DNA from 3 places in the Paenibacillus tundrae genome. Region 3 is predicted to be linked to each of the others. Evidence: riboswitches for the same ligand, from Rfam matches in the RefSeq annotation. Region 3 holds a riboswitch; each other region holds the start of a gene.
The links. Region 3 has a riboswitch for cobalamin ahead of cobJ (precorrin-3B C(17)-methyltransferase). Riboswitches for the same ligand answer to the same signal wherever they lie in the genome.
Positions count from the first base shown of each region.

Region 1 (6,816 bases), 2.1 Mb from region 3:
GATTAAATGAGTACCCCCAGGTCATGATCATACGTTCGATGACGAAGTTTTACGCGATTCCGGGACTGCGTCTAGGTTATGCACTGGCACGATCTGAATTAATACAAGCCATGACTGCGAAGCAAGTCACTTGGAGTGTCAATGGGCTGGCGCTGATTGCTGGGGAAGCCTGTCTCCGCGATGGGGAGGGCTTCGAACAGGAAACGCTTGCTTATGTTTCTCGTGAACGGAACCTATTGACTGAGGGGCTGGAGGCTTGTGGTTGTCAGGTTACGCGCGGAGAAGCTAACTTCATATTGGCTCGTCTGCCGGAACCGTGGTCAGCGACCGCAATGCAGGCAGCACTGGGAGAGCGTGGTATTCTCATTCGCAGCTGTGCAATGTATCCTGGGCTTGGCGAACGACATGTTCGGTTTGCGGTGAAGGATGCGGATGCCAATGGGCGTTTACTGAGCGCAATGCAAAGTGTAATTGCTCAGACTAATTCACAGCATATTTCTGAGCATATCTCTCAGACCTTTTCTCAGGAAACTCCTCACGTAAAGGAAGGTGGCTCGAACGATGACCTTACCGTTTCTTGATGAAGAGTCGAAGGGGAGACAAGTCTATCGTTATCCCGGTGAATATGCTTCTTCTGTATGGCCAGGATTGACTATTAACGCTCAAGAACGTCATGTTAAAGCGTCCGTTCCCTCTGTAGCTACTGCGATCTCCAGTGCAGTCTATGGCGGAGGCATGGTTGAACTGGATCGGATATTTAACATTTATGTAGATAAGCATTATCGCTGTGACGATCCTCCGCACGATATACAGTGTCTACTCCGTGAATGGAAGGAACGAGAGGATGCGTGTACCGGTCTGCTGACAGCCGTCCGTCTGGAACATACTTCAATTCAAGAGTATGCGAACTCTGACTTTGGGCTCTTATGCTGTACAACGGCAGGCGTATCGAATGCTGCACGCGCCGGTTCACCAAGAATGGTATTCGATGCGATGGGGAACCGAACTGATGCTGTCCAGCAGCTGGATGGAGCGTACATACCTGGCACCATTAATATGATGTTGTGGTTGAACGGTCGTTTGACGAATGGAGCCATGGTGAATGCGATTCAGACTGCGGTAGAAGCGAAGGCTGCTGCTCTGGCTGATGCTGGAGTGAGAGATTCCGAGAATGGCCTAACCGCTACTGGAACCACCACCGATGCAATTGTGCTTGCGGTGAGTCAGGATCAGCATAATCCGATTTTGACTTATGCGGGAACAGCCACCGTTCTAGGTTCAGTGATTGGCAGACTTGTCTATGATACGATTACGGAAAGTTTGCAGGCCGGACGGCAATGGAGCGGGAGGAACAACAAATAATGATACTAGAATTGAATCAATGGTTCTCTTCGTCATATTGGATCGGGATGACAGGAGCTTGGATCATTGTCGCAGCATACATATTAGATCGTTGTATCGGAGATCCGAGGTGGATTCCTCATCCAGTCATCGGTATGGGAAAAGCCATCTCCGCACTGGAGCGGGTTATACGATCTCGTGTCACTTCCAATCAAGGACTCAAAAAAGCGGGAATCTGGTTTCCGATCTTGATTGCAGGTGGTTCTTTTGCCGTGACTTGGGGACTGATCTATCTCCTTGCACATATTCATCCGATGGTTGCAGTGGTAGCTGAGGTCATATTGATTGCGACAACGATTGCTTCCAAAGGATTAAAGGATGCAGGGATGGACGTATATCGTCATCTCATCCAGGGAGATCTTCCTGCGGCGAGGCGCGCTCTTGGTATGATTGTAGGACGTGATACGGCGCATCTAGATGAACCTGAGATCGTAAGGGGAACGGTGGAGACGGTAGCTGAGAATATTGTGGATGCAATCGTGTCTCCTTTGTTCTACGCCCTTATTGGCGGCGCGCCGCTTGCCATGGCATATCGAGCCGTCAATACACTAGATTCCATGGTTGGTTACAAAAACGATAAATATCTGCATCTCGGCTGGGCATCCGCTCGTCTGGATGATTGGGCTAACTGGATTCCAGCTCGAATCACGGCTGTATTATTGATTAGTGGAGCATGGGTCATGAAGCTAGATGCAAGAAGGGCAGCACAGATGGTATCCCGGGATGCAAGACTGCATCCGAGCCCGAATAGCGGCTTTCCCGAGTCTGCCGTTGCAGGTGCACTGGGGATCAGACTGGGTGGGCATAACGTGTATCATGGTGTCTCGTCTTTTCGTGCATATATGGGAGAACCGACTCGCTTAATGGGTGCAGAGGATATCGTGCGAACGACCCGCCTCATGTTCTGGTCGGCAGGTTCCTTTGTCATCCTGTGTGTACTTGTTTCCCTCGTCATCTGGCTCGCTGGAGGTACATTACTGTGGTGATACCTAATAAAAAAAACATAATGCATTCGCGTGATCTCATTTTTATCCGTCATGGGACAACGTTATGGAATCAGGAAAAAAGATATCTGGGGCATACGGATATCGGCCTCCTGCCTGAAGCGAAGCAAGAGCTTGCTCCGCTCCGGGAGCAGCTTCAGAGCCTCTGTTGGAGCAAGCTGTACTCCAGTGATTTACTTCGCTGTCAGCAGACCCTCGCAAGCATCGCTCCCTTGCAGCGAGAACAGGCACATCTAGATGCACGCCTCAGAGAGATTGATTTTGGGGAGTGGGAGGGGAAGACGTATGATCAACTCCAACACATTCAGCAATATCGAGACTGGATTGATGATCCACAGAATGTGACACCACCGAAGGGGGAGTCATGGCAGGCATTTACTGCAAGGATTGATTCTTTTCTGAATACCTGCTTGTTGCACGATGCATTGTCCGAACCAGTAACGGTTGATGTACCTCAGATGGGTATCGTGACACATGGCGGTGTGATCCGATATGCTATATCTCGCCTAATCCCTGATCTGAACTTCTGGGATACGCAGGTTATTCCAGGCCAAGCCATTAAGGTCAGACTGGATTACGGGGCGAGCGGATGGGTAGGAAGCCAGGTTGCATTTCCTTGAATCGGCTTGTAAGGTTGTACAATATAACCTATAATCACAACAGACGTGTGACGATGCGTAGGGGCCTGATGGGTCTAATCAAGGATTAGATGCTCAACCATACGTATACAACTAATATGCTCAATTGAATGTTTAGATCATAAGCGACCAAGGGTTCCGTATGCATTGGAGTTGCATGGTTATGTGTATTCATACCATGTACGCAAACGGATGAAATAGGGAAGCTGGTGTAAATCCGGCACGGTCCCGCCACTGTGAATCAGGAATAATCCTGTAAGTCAGGTTACCTGCCCTGGACGTATAGACCGGTGTTCCTTCGAGGAAAGGACAGCGTTTCGGGCAGTGTTCTGTGTATGAACAGCGCAGGTGATTCATCATGCGTAGAGCACGCCATATGCGAGACGTTATCCCTGATCCTGTTGTAAGGATTGGGGATTTTTATTGTTCCAATATGAGTTCTTCACTCTCCGATAACGTGTAAATGTTGTAGTTCAACCTTATACAGGAACATCAAGACATGGGCATTTAGTTTTGAGCACGACACAGGATTAATAGAACAGATAGAGAAGGGGAGAATGAACACAATGAGTATCAAGAATTGGAAAAGCGTAGCGTCTCTGCTTAGTGCAGCGGCTCTGGCACTGGCTTTGGCTGGATGTGGCAATGCAACAACGAATGAGGGGTCAGGAGCATCACAGCAACCTGCACAGGAACAGAGTCAAGAACAGACAACAACGGATCTCAAGACACAATATCCAATTACCGTTACAGATGCAACGGGTGAGACATTCACGTTTGAAAAAGCACCAGCCAAAATTGTATCTGTATCTCCAGCGGAGACAGAGTCGTTGTTCGCCCTTGGATTGGACGAGCAGATCGTAGGTGTATCTGATTTTGATGATTACCCTGAAGCAGCTACAACGAAGCCCAAAATGGGCGGTGTTTCTAAACCGAATGAAGAGTCCATCATTGCAGCGGATGCAGACATTGTATTCACAGGTATTTCTATGAATGAAGAAGCGGTAAAGAAATTCCGTGACCTGGGGATTGTTATTTTCAAGACTGATCCAAAATCAGTAGATGATGTAGCGAACAACATTGAGACATTTGGTCAAATTACAGATACGCAGGAAAAAGCACAAGAGATCATCGCGAAGATGAAGCAAGATGTAACAGATGTTACTGAAGCGGTGAAGGCAGTTAAACCGGAAGAGAAGAAGAACGTATATGTTGAATTTTCCCCTGGCTGGACAGTGGGTAAAGGTGAGTTCATGGATGAGCTGATCACACTTGCTGGAGGAAACAACGTTGCTTCTGATTTGCAAGGCTGGAACGAAATTAATGAAGAAAATATCATTGCTGCGAACCCAGATGTAATTCTGTATGCCAATGATGTTATCGATGAGAATTCCAAAACACTGGATCAAATTATCAAAGCTCGTAGCGGCTGGGATCAGATTACCGCGGTAAAAGACGATGCGGTTATCGGTCTAGATGCCAACCTACTTAGTCGTCCAGGACCACGGGTAACCGAAGGTCTGAAAGCCGTAGCTAAAGCGATCTACCCTGATCTGTTCCAATGAGTAAAAAGCTAGCGGTGTACGGGACGGCTGGGATAGGACTACTTGTGTTGACGGTGCTGATCTGCACGGGCATTGGTTCAGTATCCTTGCCTGTCCGTGACATTGCAGGTATTCTGCTGCATCACATTCCGTGGATTGGGGATTGGATTACTCCCGATTGGAGCACAGCAGCAGAACAGATTATATGGAAGGTGCGATTCCCGCGGGTACTGCTTGCCGTGCTCGTGGGTGCCTCTCTAGCAATAGCGGGTGCTGGCTTCCAAGGGGTGCTTCGTAACCCTCTCGCAGATCCGTTTACGTTAGGCGTATCATCTGGTGCATCGGTGGGTGCAGCGTTTCTGATTTTCTTCGGATTACAATATGCATTAATCGGAATCTGGACCTTGCCTTTGGTTGCGTTCTTAACCGGCGTGTTGACGCTATGGTTCGTGCTGGCACTGGCTCGTGAGGGTCGAAAAATACCAACACATAGTCTGATTCTGGCGGGCGTGGTCATGCAAAGTTTCCTAGGGGCAGTTGTCTCCTTCCTATCGACCATGTCGAAACAGACGATTAATGAAATTATATACTGGACGATGGGAAGTCTGGCACTGCGTGGGTGGTCGTATACGGCCATCCTTTTCCCATATTTTCTGCTTGGTCTGATCTTCCTCTGGAGTCGTGCACGTTCGTTGAATGTGCTTGCTCTGGGAGAGCGTCAGGCGGCTCACATTGGAGTGCAGGTGGATGGATTGAAGCTATCGGTGCTGGCGGTTGGCACGCTGCTTACGGCAGGAGCCGTATCAGTGTCGGGCGTCATCGGATTTGTAGGACTTGTCATTCCGCATATTCTTCGACTGATCGTAGGGCCTGATTATCGTCTGCTGGTGCCACTATCTGCAATAGGCGGAGCCATATTCATGGTGTGGGCAGATACGATCGCTCGTACGGTATTGGCGCCAACTGAAATTCCGCTAGGCGTTGTTACCGCATTTGTCGGTGCACCGTTCTTCGCCTATCTTTTGCACAGAAATAAGAAGCTTCGTAAAGGGATGATGCCATGAGTAAAGACACGAACCAAATGGTGCATGCCAATCGGAATGAACTTAAGTTTATGGGGAAACAGGCAGATCCGAGCTTCAATGTTCAGCGCGACATCAGTAAACCTTTGATGGAAGTAGACGGGGCAGGTAAACGGTATGGTGAGCATCAGGCGTTAAATGGTGTGAGCTGGCAGATCGCAGAAGGCGATTGGTGGGGTGTTGTAGGTCCCAACGGAAGTGGCAAATCAACCTTGCTTCAACTATTGGCTGGCACGGAGTCGGTTAGTGAGGGCAGTATTCGACTGAATGGCAGGAATATCACTTCGTATAGCCGGAAGGATCTGTCTCGTATGATTGCTGTTCTGCAGCAGGATGGACTGCCTGCAATCTCATATCCCGTAAGGGATGTCGTGGAGATGGGGCGTTATCCTTACCAGAACTGGCTTGGCCGTGATTCTGGAGAAGGCGAGAAGATCGTTGATCGTGTGCTGGAGGAATTAGGTCTATCCGAGCTTGCGGATCGTCCTCTGGATGCACTCAGTGGAGGACAACGACAGCGAGTAGCCCTTGCTAAAGTGATGGCACAGGAACCAAGTATTCTTTTGTTAGATGAGCCTACAACGTTTCTGGATATTCGTTATCAGTTGCAATTTATGGAGTTATTATCGACATGGCGTCAAAGAAATCGAATTACGATTGTGGCAGTGCTGCATGATCTGAACCTAGCTGCGCAATTTTGTGATCATATTCTGGCTTTAAAAGAAGGCGAAAGTGCTGGCTCTGGAACCCCTCATGCACTGATGACCGAGGAACATATTCGAGAGATTTTCCAGGTAAACCCTGCGATGGTGAAGCATCCAGATCATGGCATTCCCCAGTTACTGCTGCGCCGGGAGCATGGAGAGCCGAAGAATTGATCGGGGTATTACCCACATATTGATGAAGGAAGTGCTAGTTGTATGCGTAATGAACAGGTGTTGGAGCAATTAATATGTCGAATCACTGGTCCTCATGAGCAGGTCGCGTCAGAAGCTGCAGCTCATGTGGATATCCTTACGAAGCCGCCAGGCAGTCTTGGCAAACTGGAGGAACTCGTTATTCGTCTAGCAGGCATTACGGGACAGAGTCGTCCTTGCTTGGAACGTCGAGCGGTGATCGTGATGGCAGCAGACCATGGTGTAGTTGC
Region 1 is NZ_CP145605.1:1,592,960-1,599,775, forward strand. It holds gene cobD (threonine-phosphate decarboxylase CobD) at 1-581, shown strand, start outside; gene V6W81_RS06895 (adenosylcobinamide amidohydrolase) at 562-1,362, shown strand; gene cbiB (adenosylcobinamide-phosphate synthase CbiB) at 1,410-2,387, shown strand; gene V6W81_RS06905 (histidine phosphatase family protein) at 2,381-3,025, shown strand; cobalamin riboswitch at 3,185-3,334, shown strand; gene V6W81_RS06910 (ABC transporter substrate-binding protein) at 3,610-4,608, shown strand; gene V6W81_RS06915 (FecCD family ABC transporter permease) at 4,605-5,651, shown strand; gene V6W81_RS06920 (ABC transporter ATP-binding protein) at 5,759-6,547, shown strand; gene cobT (nicotinate-nucleotide--dimethylbenzimidazole phosphoribosyltransferase) at 6,590-6,816, shown strand, end outside.
Region 1: it holds a riboswitch for cobalamin, as region 3 does, so the genes downstream of both, V6W81_RS06910 (ABC transporter substrate-binding protein) here and cobJ (precorrin-3B C(17)-methyltransferase) in region 3, are expected to answer to the same signal.

Region 2 (6,816 bases), 730 kb from region 3:
TTCGTGTAATTCAAGAACCAAGCATCTGGGCACACTTCCTGCATATCCCGTGCAAAATCCAGCATCACCGGAATAGTACGCAGGTTGCGGAAGATTCCCCCGATACCAAGCGTGTCCGCAATCGTCTGACGCAGTCCATATTTCTTCGGAATTTCAAAATCGGTAATAGTACACGGATCATATCCGCCCACTTGAATTGCATTAATGACATATTTGGCTCCGCGCAGAGCTTCTTTGCGATCCGTATATACTTTCACGCTACAGCGGCTTCCCAGAGAGCGTGCCATGCTAGTTAACAGACGCTCCGAATCGCTCAGGCGCTCGGCATCAATATCATACAAAGCCAGCTCGAAATCTTGCAGTGCTTCGGTCATCATAACGTCACCTAATACATTTTTGACAAAGACGGTGCTTCCTGCACCGAGGAATGTAATTTTGCTCATCTAAAGTTCAGCCTCCCTGAATTTGTTGTACCTTCACTATAGGCTCATTGGAGGAGGATAACTATGGTGCAACCTATCTTAAATATGGCATAATCCCATTTATGGTGTCGCTTACAGAGACAATAAGCCCTATTTACCTGTTATAATTTAAATAACATTTGTTATGTGTATCGATGGAAGGAAGTGCGTGATATGAGTCGAATTGAAATGAATGTGGTTTCTATAGATTGGACACAGATGGAGCTGGTACTGCTCTTTTTCGGGTGGGAAGCTTGTGAGCCGTCTCATTATTGGGGGCCTGGTGTCCGCGATTCCTACATCATTCATTACATTCATGAAGGGCGAGGCACGGTGCAGATGGAGAACCGGGAATACCATCTGTCACAAGGACAGGGATTCATCATTGTTCCAGATACGATCATCCACTATGAGGCAGATGCAAGTGATCCATGGACATATTCGTGGTTTGGATTCAGAGGTGTACATGCCAAGACATTTATGCAACGAGCCTATCTAAGTCCAGAACACCCGGTGTTTCAAGCTCAAGACCCTGTATGGTTTGAACGATTGTACACCGACATGGTTCAGGCTTCATCGCGGCATGGCGGAGATATATTTAGCCAGAGCCTGTTATACCGGTTAATTGCGGAACTGATCGCCTCTTCTCCCGAAACAGAAGAACAGACACATCGTCCTGTGTCCACCAAGGAAGAATATATCCGTCAGGCCCTTCAATATATGGAGAATAGGTACAGTCAGAAGACCTCGATCCTGGATATCGCTCAATCTGTGGGGTTAGATCGCACGTACCTTTCAGGGCTTTTCAAGGAGCGGTATGGCAAGTCGCTTCAGGCATTCTTTCTTGAATATCGGATCAACCGCGCGGCTGAGCTCCTGCAAAATCCTGTATTATCTATTAGTGAGGTAGCCCATTCAGTGGGTTACACGGATCCGCTGTTATTTTCTAAGATGTTCAAGCGGGTCACAGGAGTATCCCCCAAAGCATCAAGATCACAGCCTAATCTAACGATATAAATTGATTATTTTAATTTCATGTAATAAAAGTTTTGAACATTATTGGCCTGCCAGCTATACTTGTACAGAAACCAATTGAATATGTGGAATTAGGTGCTTTATCGATTCGGATAAAAGCTTAATAGGGAAGTCCGGTGTAATACCGGCGCGGTCCCGCCACTGTAACAGAGGAGTCAACAGCGTATTGCCACTGGTGTAAGCCGGGAAGGTGCTGTCTGACGGTGATTCTGGAGCCAGGAGACCTGCCTAATTTAACGACACGTTAGTAACCTACGGGAGATAGGAAGGTGTTTAGAGAAGCATGATTTTTTCTGAAAATCTGTCTATTTAAGGCGTCCTTAACCGGTAACACGGAGAAGGGCGCTTTTTTGGTTGAACGGGATAGATCGTACCATTCCATTGCAGAGCGATGGAGCTTCGGGGAGAGGACGTCTGAACGCGTGAGCAGATATATCATTAAAAGATTAGTTCAACTGGTAGCCGTATTGTTCGGCATTACCTTTCTGACTTTCCTGTTAACCTACTTGTCTCCAGGAGACCCGGCAAGGCTGATGCTGATGTCTACGGGGATCACGCCAACCGACGAGTTGGTCAGACAGGTGCGAAGCCAGCTTGGGCTCGACCAGCCCTTTTGGATGCGTTATGGGACATGGCTGGGGCAGGTACTGCAAGGTGATTTTGGTACTTCCTATAAGTATGATCGCCCTGTAGTGGACATATTGTTGTCTCGTCTACCAGCAACACTACGGCTAACAGGCAGCGCTATGCTTATCGTCATCGTGATCTCTTTTCCACTGGGGATTCTCTCGGCAATTTATCGGAATAAATGGTTGGATTATGTGATTCGTTTATTCTCTTTTGCTGGGCTATCCATGCCAAGCTTCTGGCTGGGGATGTTACTCATGCTCGTATTTGGCGTTCAATTGAAGCTGCTGCCAGTGATGGGGAGTACGGGATGGAATAGCCTGATCCTGCCAACCTGCACGTTGGCGGTTCCGCTGATTGCACAATACAGCAGGCAGATTCGAGCGGTTATGCTGGATGAAATGTCTCAGGACTATGTGAGCGGAGCGAGATCCAGAGGTGTGAAGGAGAGACAGGTCATTATGCATCATATTTTGCCGAACGCACTCTTGCCGATTGTGACCTTGATGGGCATGTCTACCGGGACACTATTAGGCGGTGCAGCCATTGTAGAGAGTCTGTTTGTGTGGCCAGGCGTAGGTCAGATGGCGGTAGATGCCATTTTCACACGGGATTATCCGTTGATTCAGGGTTACGTCATGTGGATGGCGACGATATACGTCACGCTGAATCTGCTTGTTGATCTATGGACGCATCTGCGGGATCCTCGGATTCGACTGGAAGTGGATGTGTAGATGAGCGAAATGATGCAGATATTTAAACAAAATCGTTGGTTTACGTTGATCCTATCTTTAACTGTGGCCTGGGTAATTCTAGCGATGATCGCACCACTCTTGGCACCCCATAATCCACTGACAACGAACTTTGCCCATGTGCTGCAACCACCTAGCGCGGAATATCCCTTGGGTACAGACCAGCTTGGGCGCTGTACTCTGTCACGTCTTCTGTATGGGGCGCGCACATCATTACTTCTCACCTTTATGATGACGGGTATTGTCTTTGTACTCGGTGTAACGATTGGCATGATATCGGGATTCGCTCGGGGGATGACAGACACCATATTAATGCGTTTAACAGATACGCTTATGGCTTTTCCGGGGTTGATCTTCGCTATTGCTGTAGTTGGTATGTTGGGGCCAGGATTATTCAACACGGTGGTGGCTCTGTCTGTGGTGTGGTGGGCGAAATACGCACGTCTTGCCAGAGGGATTGTCATTTCATTACAGCAAAAGGAGTATGTCGCGGCCGCCGCCTTCGGCGGTGCGCGGTGGAGTCAGATCCTTATCAGGACGATCCTGCCCAACATGATCTCACCGCTAATCGTCATGGCTATGATGGATGTGGGCGGCATGATGTTATCGATCTCGGGTCTATCCTTCCTCGGACTTGGTGCACAGCCGCCTGAACCGGAATGGGGAGCAATGCTGAATGAAGGCAGACGGTATTTACAGACTGCGCCATGGTTGTTAATTTATCCGGGGCTCGCGATATTTGGCACGGTTATAATCTTTAATTTATTGGGAGACAGTCTTCGGGATGTGCTTGATCCTAAGAAAGAAATCAAATAACGGGGGAACGAAAATGAACTTTATTCGCAGGAAGTCATTTATGCTTATGGCATTATCGATTGTGATGTTATTTGTGCTTGCAGCATGTGGAGGTGCATCCCAGACAACCGATGGAACGGACAAGTCTGGGCAATCAGCGCAATCTGAGCAATCGGATCAGAGCCAACCGGGCAAGCCAACCCACTTGAATGTGGCGTTATTTTGGCTTGGCAGCAATCTGGATCCTGCAGAGGAATGGAATGGCTGGACACTTACGCGTGCAGCAATTGGGGAGACATTGGTTCAATTTGATGAAAATATGAAGTTGGTTCCCAAAATTGCGGATACGTGGGATCGGATTGATGAGAAGACATGGCATTTTCATATTCGTGATGGCGTAACGTTCCACAATGGCAACAAGGTGACCGCAGAGGCTGTGAAGACATCAATTGAACGCTCACTGGAATTAAACGAACGGGGACAGTCCACGTTACCGATTGCTTCCATGACAGCAGAAGGGCAAGACCTTACGATTAAGACGACCGAGCCTTACGCATCGCTGCTTGGAAATATTGCCGAACCACTGTTTGTCATCGTGGATACCACTGCAGATACATCCAAGTTCAGCAGTGAGCCTATCGCTACAGGACCATTTATGGTGACATCCTATACCCCGGATCAAGAGATTCAGGTGAAGAAGTATGATGGGTATTGGGACGATGCGGCTGATCTAGATACAATGACGCTAAAGTATATCAAGGATGATAGCACGCGTGCGCTTGCCTTACAATCCGGTGAAATTGATGTGGCAAGTAATGTTGGTCGAAGCACACTCGCATTATTTCAGGATAAGAACCAATATACGATTGATGAAATTCCGAGTCTACGAACACAGTTTGTCTGGTTTAATCTGAAGAACCCATTCTTGAGTGATCCTGAAGTACGCCATGCCATTTCCTATGGTATTGATCGGGACATGTATGCGAACACACTTGTGGGAGGCCAGGGAGCCAAAGGGCCGTTCACGTCAGCTCTGCCTTTTGGCTATGACCAAATCACCGGATATAGCTACGAACCTGAGAAGGCTAAACAATTGCTCGATGAAGCGGGCTACAAGGATACTGACGGCGACGGTATTCGGGAAAAGGATGGAGAGAGAATATCACTCCAGTTGATTCTCAACACGGCTTACGAATCGGATTCCATTGTAGCTGCTGCGATGCAGTCCCAATTGAAGGAGATTGGTATTCAGTTGGAGATGACCTCTTATGAGGATCTGACGGATCATCAGAAGAGTGGCAATTTCGACCTCGCTTTAACCAGCATTAATACAGGAATTACAGGAGATCCGCAATATATTCTCGATTTCTACTTCAAGACCGGAGCCGAGTGGAACGTAGGTGGTTATAGCAACAAGAAGCTGGATGCTGTGATCAATCAATTGCATTCGGAATTCGATGTGGAGAAAAGGTATGCTTTAGCGGCAGAGGCGCAACAGATGATTCTGGATGATGCGGCATATCTGTTCGTGACCTACACGCCCATCAATATTGTTAGCAAAAGCACGGTTCAGGGGGCGACGATGTATCCAATCGACTTTTACTTACTCGATCGTAATATCAAGGTTGACCAATAATGAAGCCGTTATTAGATATACGGAATCTTTCGGTGACGTATCAGAGTGGATCAGCCGCGCTGCGAGATCTGTCTTTTACGATGAAGCCCGGTGAGATCGTGGGTATTGTAGGCGAGAGCGGCAGCGGGAAGTCTACATTACTTCGTGCGATACTTGGTATGTTACCCGAGGGAGGGCAATGTACGAGTGGAGAGGTTTTTTTTCAGGGAAGGTCGATATTAAGCTATTCTCCGGCAGAGTGGAGCCAGATTCGGGGTAAACGGATAGCGATTGTATTTCAGGCGAGTGGTTCGTATCTCAATCCGATTCGTAAGGTGGGAAGCCAATACGTTGAGGCCATTCGTGCCCATTTCACTATTTCCAAGAAGACAGCCTACGACATGGCGCTGAACATGTTATCTGGGATGGGATTGCAGGATCCACAGCAGATCATGAATGCATATCCCAACCAGCTCAGTGGCGGAATGAAGCAACGAACGGCGATTGCCATGGCGGTAACGATGGAGCCAGAACTTCTCCTGACCGATGAACCCACCAGCGCATTGGATGTAACGACCCAGCTCGAAGTGCTGAAACGTCTGCATGAACTGAGAGATCGAAAAGGAACAGGCATCATCATGGTAACGCATAATATGGCGGTTGCAGCCCATATGGCAGATCAGATTGGCGTAATGCAGCATGGTGAACTGGTTGAGTACGGAAGGGCGGCTGATCTGATTACAAATCCACGGGAAGAGTATACTCGGCAGCTATTACAAGCCGTACCCGAGCTCGATCTGGGAGGGCAATGAGCATGAGACATGGAGTAACGCCGATTCTAGAGTTGAAGGATCTGTGCAAGACGTATGAAGCGAAGGGGCAAAAGGCAGTGCATGCACTACGCTCCATCAACTTAAATCTTTATCCAGGCGAGTGTCTAGGAATTGTTGGTGAGAGTGGTAGTGGTAAGAGCACCCTTGCCAAATGTGTGACACATCTGGAGAGAGTGAGTTCAGGGCAGATCAGGTATCATCAGCAGGATATTACTCGATTGAAGGGAGAAGCCCTGAGGCTGCAGCGCAAGCAGATTCAGATGGTTTTTCAAGAGCCGTCGGCGATTTTTAACCCACGCTTGAAGATCGGAGCCTTTATTGGCGAGCCACTGCTGAACTATGGACTGTCTAAACGCCGACAGGTCGGCGAAGCAGTAATCCAATTGTTAGAACGAGTAGGGTTGCCGGCATCTGTTGCCAGTAAATATCCTCACGAGCTGAGTGGTGGTGAGCAGCAGAGAGTTGTCATCGCCCGTGCCATGGGGGTTCAACCGGATATCATTATCTTTGACGAAGCAACTTCGGCGCTGGATGCCTCTATTCAGCAGCAAATTCTCCAGCTGCTTAGACAGCTCCATTTGCAAACGAATATTTCTACGATCTTCATCTCCCATGATCTAGCCGTGGTACAGCAGGTAAGTGATCGGATTGCGGTGATGCATCAAGGGGAAGTGGTTGAAGTGGTGGAAAGTTCGCAG
Region 2 is NZ_CP145605.1:240,692-247,507, forward strand. It holds gene V6W81_RS01135 (alpha-glucosidase/alpha-galactosidase) at 1-443, opposite strand, end outside; gene V6W81_RS01140 (AraC family transcriptional regulator) at 636-1,478, shown strand; cobalamin riboswitch at 1,553-1,742, shown strand; gene nikB (nickel ABC transporter permease) at 1,847-2,857, shown strand; gene nikC (nickel transporter permease) at 2,858-3,691, shown strand; gene V6W81_RS01155 (ABC transporter substrate-binding protein) at 3,705-5,306, shown strand; gene V6W81_RS01160 (ABC transporter ATP-binding protein) at 5,306-6,097, shown strand; gene V6W81_RS01165 (ABC transporter ATP-binding protein) at 6,100-6,816, shown strand, end outside.
Region 2: it holds a riboswitch for cobalamin, as region 3 does, so the genes downstream of both, nikB (nickel ABC transporter permease) here and cobJ (precorrin-3B C(17)-methyltransferase) in region 3, are expected to answer to the same signal.

Region 3 (6,816 bases):
TCGTTCATGATTAAACCACTTCTCTTCACCTATTTGTTCATGGTTGTGCTCGTGCTCTTGATGGACTTCAAACATCTGAAGCAGGCGGCGGCGATTAATCGCTGGATATCGTATAGCATCATTGGGTTTAGTACGGGGATCTTTTTCTACGTCACCCATTTAAGCAAAACGTTCTTCATTTCTGTATGGCTAACCCACTTCATTCAACACTGGTTGCCACTACCTTAATTGATTTCAACCGGGATGATCATATCCGTAAGAAAGGAGACATGTTATGAATCAGGCAGTCACCCATCGTCAACTGATTCTGTTGGTCATGCTGCTTAGTATCACGACTACATTGATACAGCCGCATGCACAGGCGATCTATTATGCTGAACAGCATGCGTATCTGTCTTATATACCCGTGTTTTTGGTGATGATTTCTGTTTTGTGGATGTTGAGTCGAGTCCAGCGGCGGTTTCCGAATCAAGATTTATTTGAATCACTCGTTGTACGACATCCGTTTATGGGTCGGGTGACGGCTCTGTTGTACATCATGTTTTTCCTTTTCATATTTGCTCGGGATATTCGGTTAATTGGTGACTACGTTAGCATCACCTTGCTAGAGACTACACCGATATCCATCATCATTCTAACGCTGATGGTCATGGCTGTATTTATTGTAAGGGGTGGGCTGGGCTCGTTAATCGGGATGTCAGAGCTGTACATCACATTATTTCTGGTGAATTCCATCATCGTCCCCTTTATGCTCATCCAGCAGATCGACTTGGATAATTTGATGCCGTATTTTGATATCGATATGGGCGGTGTTGGCAAGGGTAGTTGGTACCTCATGTCCTTTTTCGGAGAGATGGTGGCCTTGCCGTTTGTGGTGAAAGGCAGTGACTTTCGGTTTAAATCCGTGTTCTGGGGAGTAACGATTGCTGCGCTGTTAATGATGCTAATCCTGGTTGAAACGATCACATCGATTGGGGTTCCTATTGCATCGAGGCTAGTATATCCTTCGTATGAATTAGCGAGGCAGCTACAAGTGAGTGACTTTCTTGATCGGTTTGATCTAGCGTTAGCTGCGGCAACACTACCGACCATGATTACGAAAATTGCGTTTGATCTCTACTTTATCTGCTGGGGGATGAAACGAATGATTCCAAAAGTATCCGGTAAGGTGTTAACTGGGCCGATTGCTTTGCTTGGTTTTGTCTGTGCGTTCTGGTTCTTCCGGAATGCAATTCAACTCTTTCGATTTACTAGAGAATGGACGTGGGTCGCCATTTTGTTTGAGGTGCTGTTACCGATTCTAATATTTCTGTTTCTGCATCCTCGCAAACAAGATCGACAACCCTCTGCAGCTAAGGATAGTGGCAATAGTGGAGGACAGAAGCATAAGCCGGATTCAAAAGAATCCACTTCGAAAGATCCGAAGAAAAGTGATGAGGATACAGATCATCAAACGGGAGAGCTTCAGCCTTCCTGATCCTTTTCATAAAAAAACGTTATAGCTGAACATGCACCAAATGGCATGAACAAGGTTTCCCTCCACAGGACTACCCTGTATACTGTAGTCAGACTGAAGAACGTTCGGCTGAACGAACTGGGGGGAACTTGAATGGCTCAACATTTGGCAGGCATACGTGTAGCACTTACAGGACCACGCAAATCGAAGGAAATGTCCCTGCTCGTCGAGAAAATGGGTGGAATCCCACTCGTGCGACCTGCACAGGGAACCGTGTTTTTGGATGATCGGAATATTCGCGATGGCCTCGTATCTTGGATCTCTGATACACCGGATTGGGCTGTACTGACAACAGGTATGGGTTTGGATGCGCTATTTGATATGGCAGAGGATATGGAAGTTGCGGGTCAATTATTGGACTCTTTATCTGAATCATCCATTGCAGCGCGTGGATACAAGACGGTGAATGCACTTCGCAAGCGGAAGCTCAATCCATTAGTTCGGGATGATGATGGCAGTACAGATGGGTTGATTCGGGAATTGGAATCACATGATCTTGCAGGGAAAAAAGTAATACTACAGCTACATGGTGAGACAGCACCGAAGCTGGTAAACTGGCTGCAAGAGCAAGGTGCAGAGGTTCGACAAGTATTGCCTTACCGCCACGTCCCTCCAGAGGATCATGAGTTGGAACAGCTATTGAATGAGATTGTGAATCGTGAGGTTGATGCAGTAGCTTTTACAAGTGGACCCCAAGTTCGCTTTTTGACGGCATATGCCACATCCCAAGGGAAGCTAGAGCAGATGCTGCAGGCCTTTCGTGAAGGGGTCGTTCCTGCTTCTGTAGGTAAAGTGACGGCGAATGCGATGCGTGAAGAGGGCATTGAGGCACTTGTTGTGCCAGAAGAAGAGAAGATGGGTGCCCTGATCGTGGAGCTAGGACGTTATTATGCTGCTGCACAAGTAGACAAAGCATAACTTCAAATCATAATAGGTATGAAGAGATATCGATAGACACCGTAAAACGGACGTACTTGTTGTAGACCATACCGTACTTCTATATACGTTATCCTGATCCATTGCATGGGTCAGGATTTTTGCTGTTCTCTAGTTTCGTGAATGGATTTATTCTAAAGTTTGGAGAAAAGGTAAGCGGTTTATCCTGATCTTAAACATGGACATTTTTTCCTGAGCGATGTTATGATACAAACAAATGATTTGGCATGGTGCTCATTCCAGCCTATACGGGGAACGTTCAACATTATCAGGTTTGATCTGACCGATCTCGTGGATAGTATGCTGAATTACATATTGAAAACAAGCAAGGTGCTCTTGCGTCAAGCAAGAGGTAACAGGGAATCGGGTGCAAATCCCGAGCGGTCCCGCCACTGTAATGGTGAAGCTCTTTTTTGATTGAAGTCACTCGTTATTCGGGGAAGACAGAAGAAGAAGCTGATGATCCAGAGCCAGGAGACCTACCTTGCATGTGTCACCAAACCCTTCGCGGAAAGGAAAGGTGTACGAATAATCAGGAAACAGGCGGACAGACGGTTCGCCTGGTAGGCCTTTTATTTGGCGTATTCAACAACTCGACGACTCTGTGTATTCAAGTGTTGTAGTTGTTTTCTTGAGTGTACGTACATACGTATCCCATCCGATTGTAGGATGGGATTTTTTTGATTTTAAGAGAATGAGAAATGAATCGTTGTGGATCGAATGTACTTATCCATTTTTGAACAAAAAGCTGTTTCATGAAGCCTATTTATATAGAAGTTGCTGAACGGAATTATGGAATGTGTAGGTTTACTCAGGGTGATGGAGGAGGAGAAGCGATGCAAGGTCAAGGTAAGTTGCTGGTCATCGGATTTGGCCCAGGCGCGATGGAACATATTACGAATCGTGCACTGGAGGCGCTTCAGGAGAGTGAGGTTATCATCGGCTACAACACGTATGTCGATCTCATTCGGCCGTTATTAAACGGACAAGCGATCGTGCGGACGGGGATGACAGAGGAAGTAAGCCGGGCTCAAGAAGCGGTTAGACAGGCCGAAATGGGCAAAATTGTTGCGGTAATCTCCAGTGGTGACGCCGGTGTATACGGTATGGCAGGTCTAGTCTATGAGGTGTTGATGGAACAGGGATGGAAGCCTGAGAGTGGCGTTGCCGTTGAAGTCATCCCAGGTGTATCGGCTATCAATTCCTGTGCATCGCTACTTGGCGCACCGGTGATGCATGATGCGTGTACGATCAGCTTAAGTGACCACCTTACCCCATGGGATACGATTATTCGCCGGGTTGAAGCAGCGGCATCAGCAGACTTTGTTATTGCACTCTATAACCCGCGCAGTGGGCGGAGAACACGTCAAATTGTCGAGACACAGGAAATGCTGCTTCGTTACCGTGATCCCAAGACTCCAGTTGGATTGGTCAAAAGCGCTTACCGGGATCGTCAGGACGTTGTCATGACTACCCTGGAAGACATGCTTAATCATGAGATCGGTATGCTGACCACGGTGATCATCGGTAACTCCTCGACCATGATGTACGAAGGGCTCATGGTCACTCCGCGTGGGTATCAGCGCAAATATACGCTGAATACCGCAGAACAGTCGCTCAGACCTCATGAGCGACTTCGCACCGAAGCCGAGCCATGGTCGCTCGGCGCAAGAGAAGCCCGCGCTACCACCTCTGGTGAGGTAGCGGGCTCGGACGCGGCTCGCGAAGCACAAGCCGCAAAGCCCCAGGCGGAGCCAGCCATGCCCGGCGTTAGCGCCGGAACAGGCCCAGCTCCGCAGAGCCAGCCGCCTGCCGGTGCAGGAGCCTCTGCTGCGCAGGCATCGCACCCGGCTGGCGGCGGCACCGCCGTGCTCGCTGGCGAGCGGCCAGCGTCAGTGCCGGCAGAAGCCGCGCCGCGCGTAGCGGTTGCTGCGTCGCAAGCGGGCGCCGCTGCGCTGGCGGCGGAAGCGCTAACGCGGCTCGCGGTAGGCGGTGCCCTGGCGGGCGAGTCCGCTCGCCGCTGGCTGGGCGCGGCGCCTGCTGCGCCTGGCGTGAGCGGCGAAGCACCGCAGGCCGCAGTCGCTACGGCAGTTCGCACTGCGCCTGCACCAGGGCAGAAGCCGCCGCTGTTCGAAGTTGGCGTATCGCCTGGCGTCGGCAACAAGAAGTTCACTGCTGTGCAGATGGCACTGCTTGCACAGTGCGCGAGTGAAGATGGGGAGCTGGAGTATACACCAGAGCACCAGATTATTTTGCGAGTGCCAACCTTTGAGCCGGATCAGCTGGTAGACGAGCTGCGGGCAGCTAATTTTATCGTAGTACCGATCGGGGATGTCATTAAAGTGAAAGCATGTGACTTCTGTGACATGGAGAAGGATGATGCTGTGCCGATGGCTAATCATTTGCAAGCCGTTATTGGCGGATTAAATGCTCCGAAGGAAACAAGCGTTGCCCTCAATGGATGTGGGATGGCTTGTTATGGTGCGGTGCTTGAGGATATCGGTATTGTGTACCGCAAAGGTGGGTATGACCTGTTCCTTGGCGGTAAGAAATTCGGACGTAATGCACATCCTGCACAACCCGTGGCTGAAGGCATTACGGGAGATGAGATTGGCGGCATTGTGGAACGGATTGTCGCAGAGTATCGAGAAAAAGGACATCCGAATGAACGTTTCCATAAATTTTTCAAACGTGTTGGCGTGATTCAAGGCTTCCGTCATGTGGATGCACCCGTTACGGTGGAAGTTAATCCGATCTGTGGCGACTAATTTTCTGCGAGACAGAACAGAACTCACAAGGTTGTAAGTGTGTGTTCAATAAGATCCTTTTTTGCAGAGAATGCAATATAAATCACCTTTCAGTTCGAACTGGATAACCCTGAATCGAGTGATACCAACACGTTGTTATATAGAAGAGAGTAGCTGGACTATATCGTGATATGAAAATGTAGAAACATGCAATTGTTGATGTGCAATGAATGGAACACAAACACTATCTGATGAGATGCCTAGATCCGTAGATCAGGCTAGGGAGGAATTATCCGGAGATGAATGCGATATTGCTGGTGGGACACGGTAGCCGTGATCCCGAGGGAAACCGGGAGTTAATGGAGTTTGCAAACTCAGTGGCAGAGAAGACACCGAAGAATACGATTGTGGAAACTTGTTTTTTGGAGTTAGCTAAACCAGGTATTGCCCAAGGTGTAACGGCATGTGTAGATAAGGGCGCGACACGCGTCGTGCTCGTACCCATTATTTTGTTCGCAGCAGGTCATGCCAAAATCGATATTCCAAATGCCATTGACCGTGCCAAAGCGCGTTATCCGCAAGTGGAGTTTATCTATGGCCGTCCTATTGGTGTACATGAGAAAGTTATTCAGATTATGCAGACCCGTTTGCAGGAAGCACAGCCTGTGCATGCAAGTTCCGGCGGAGGAACGGCTGTAGCGACTGCACCGGTAGCAACGGACGAAGAGACGGCGATCCTAGTGCTGGGGCGCGGCAGTAGTGACCCTGATGCGAACAGTGACTTTTTCAAAATGACGCGGATGTTGTGGGAGAAGTTGCCCTACAAGTGGGCCGAAAGTAGCTTTATCGGTGTAACTCAGCCTTCCTTTCCGGATGGACTGCAACGTTGCCTTCTGCTTGGAGCGAAGAAAATTATCGTGATGCCGTACTTCCTGTTCACAGGTGTGCTCATTAAACGTATTGATGAGATGACGGCAGAATTTGCAGCAGCACATCCAGAAGTTCAGGTTGAGATCGGGGGATATTTCGGTTTACATCCACAACTGGTGGAAGTCGTGCTAGAACGAGCTAACGAGGGCTTATATGGACGCGTAGCTGCCAACTGTGATAATTGCCAGTTCAGACTGGAAGCGGCGAAACATCACCATCATCACCACGATCATGACCATGATCACGACCACGACCATGACCACCATCATGATCACGATCATCATCACGACCACCATCATGATCACGACCATCACCATCACGATCATGTGCATACACATCACGACGAAGAGACTCATGCACACGATCACCATCATGAACATACGCACGACCACCATGATCATCTCCATGTGCATGCGGGAAATGAACACGAGAAGGCTGAACAAAAGCTAGCGCCTGATTTCCATCACGATCACGATGGCGAGTTACATCATACTCATCATGATCAAGAAATCATTTCCGGTCACCACCATGATCTGCCTTCACATGCCGAGACAGATGAGCAGACAACTAACGCACAGATTGCTGTCGCGGAGGAGCAGGTGAAGGGCTCATGATCTTCATGTTATGTGGAACAAGTGATGCACGGGAGCTCGCATTACAAATTCAGCAGCAAGGTACAGAGGTGCT
Region 3 is NZ_CP145605.1:6,041,443-6,048,258, reverse strand. It holds gene V6W81_RS27045 (Ger(x)C family spore germination protein) at 1-14, shown strand, start outside; gene V6W81_RS27040 (hypothetical protein) at 7-228, shown strand; gene V6W81_RS27035 (GerAB/ArcD/ProY family transporter) at 275-1,477, shown strand; gene V6W81_RS27030 (uroporphyrinogen-III synthase) at 1,610-2,434, shown strand; cobalamin riboswitch at 2,764-2,953, shown strand; gene cobJ (precorrin-3B C(17)-methyltransferase) at 3,289-5,220, shown strand; gene V6W81_RS27020 (sirohydrochlorin chelatase) at 5,499-6,743, shown strand; gene cobK (precorrin-6A reductase) at 6,740-6,816, shown strand, end outside.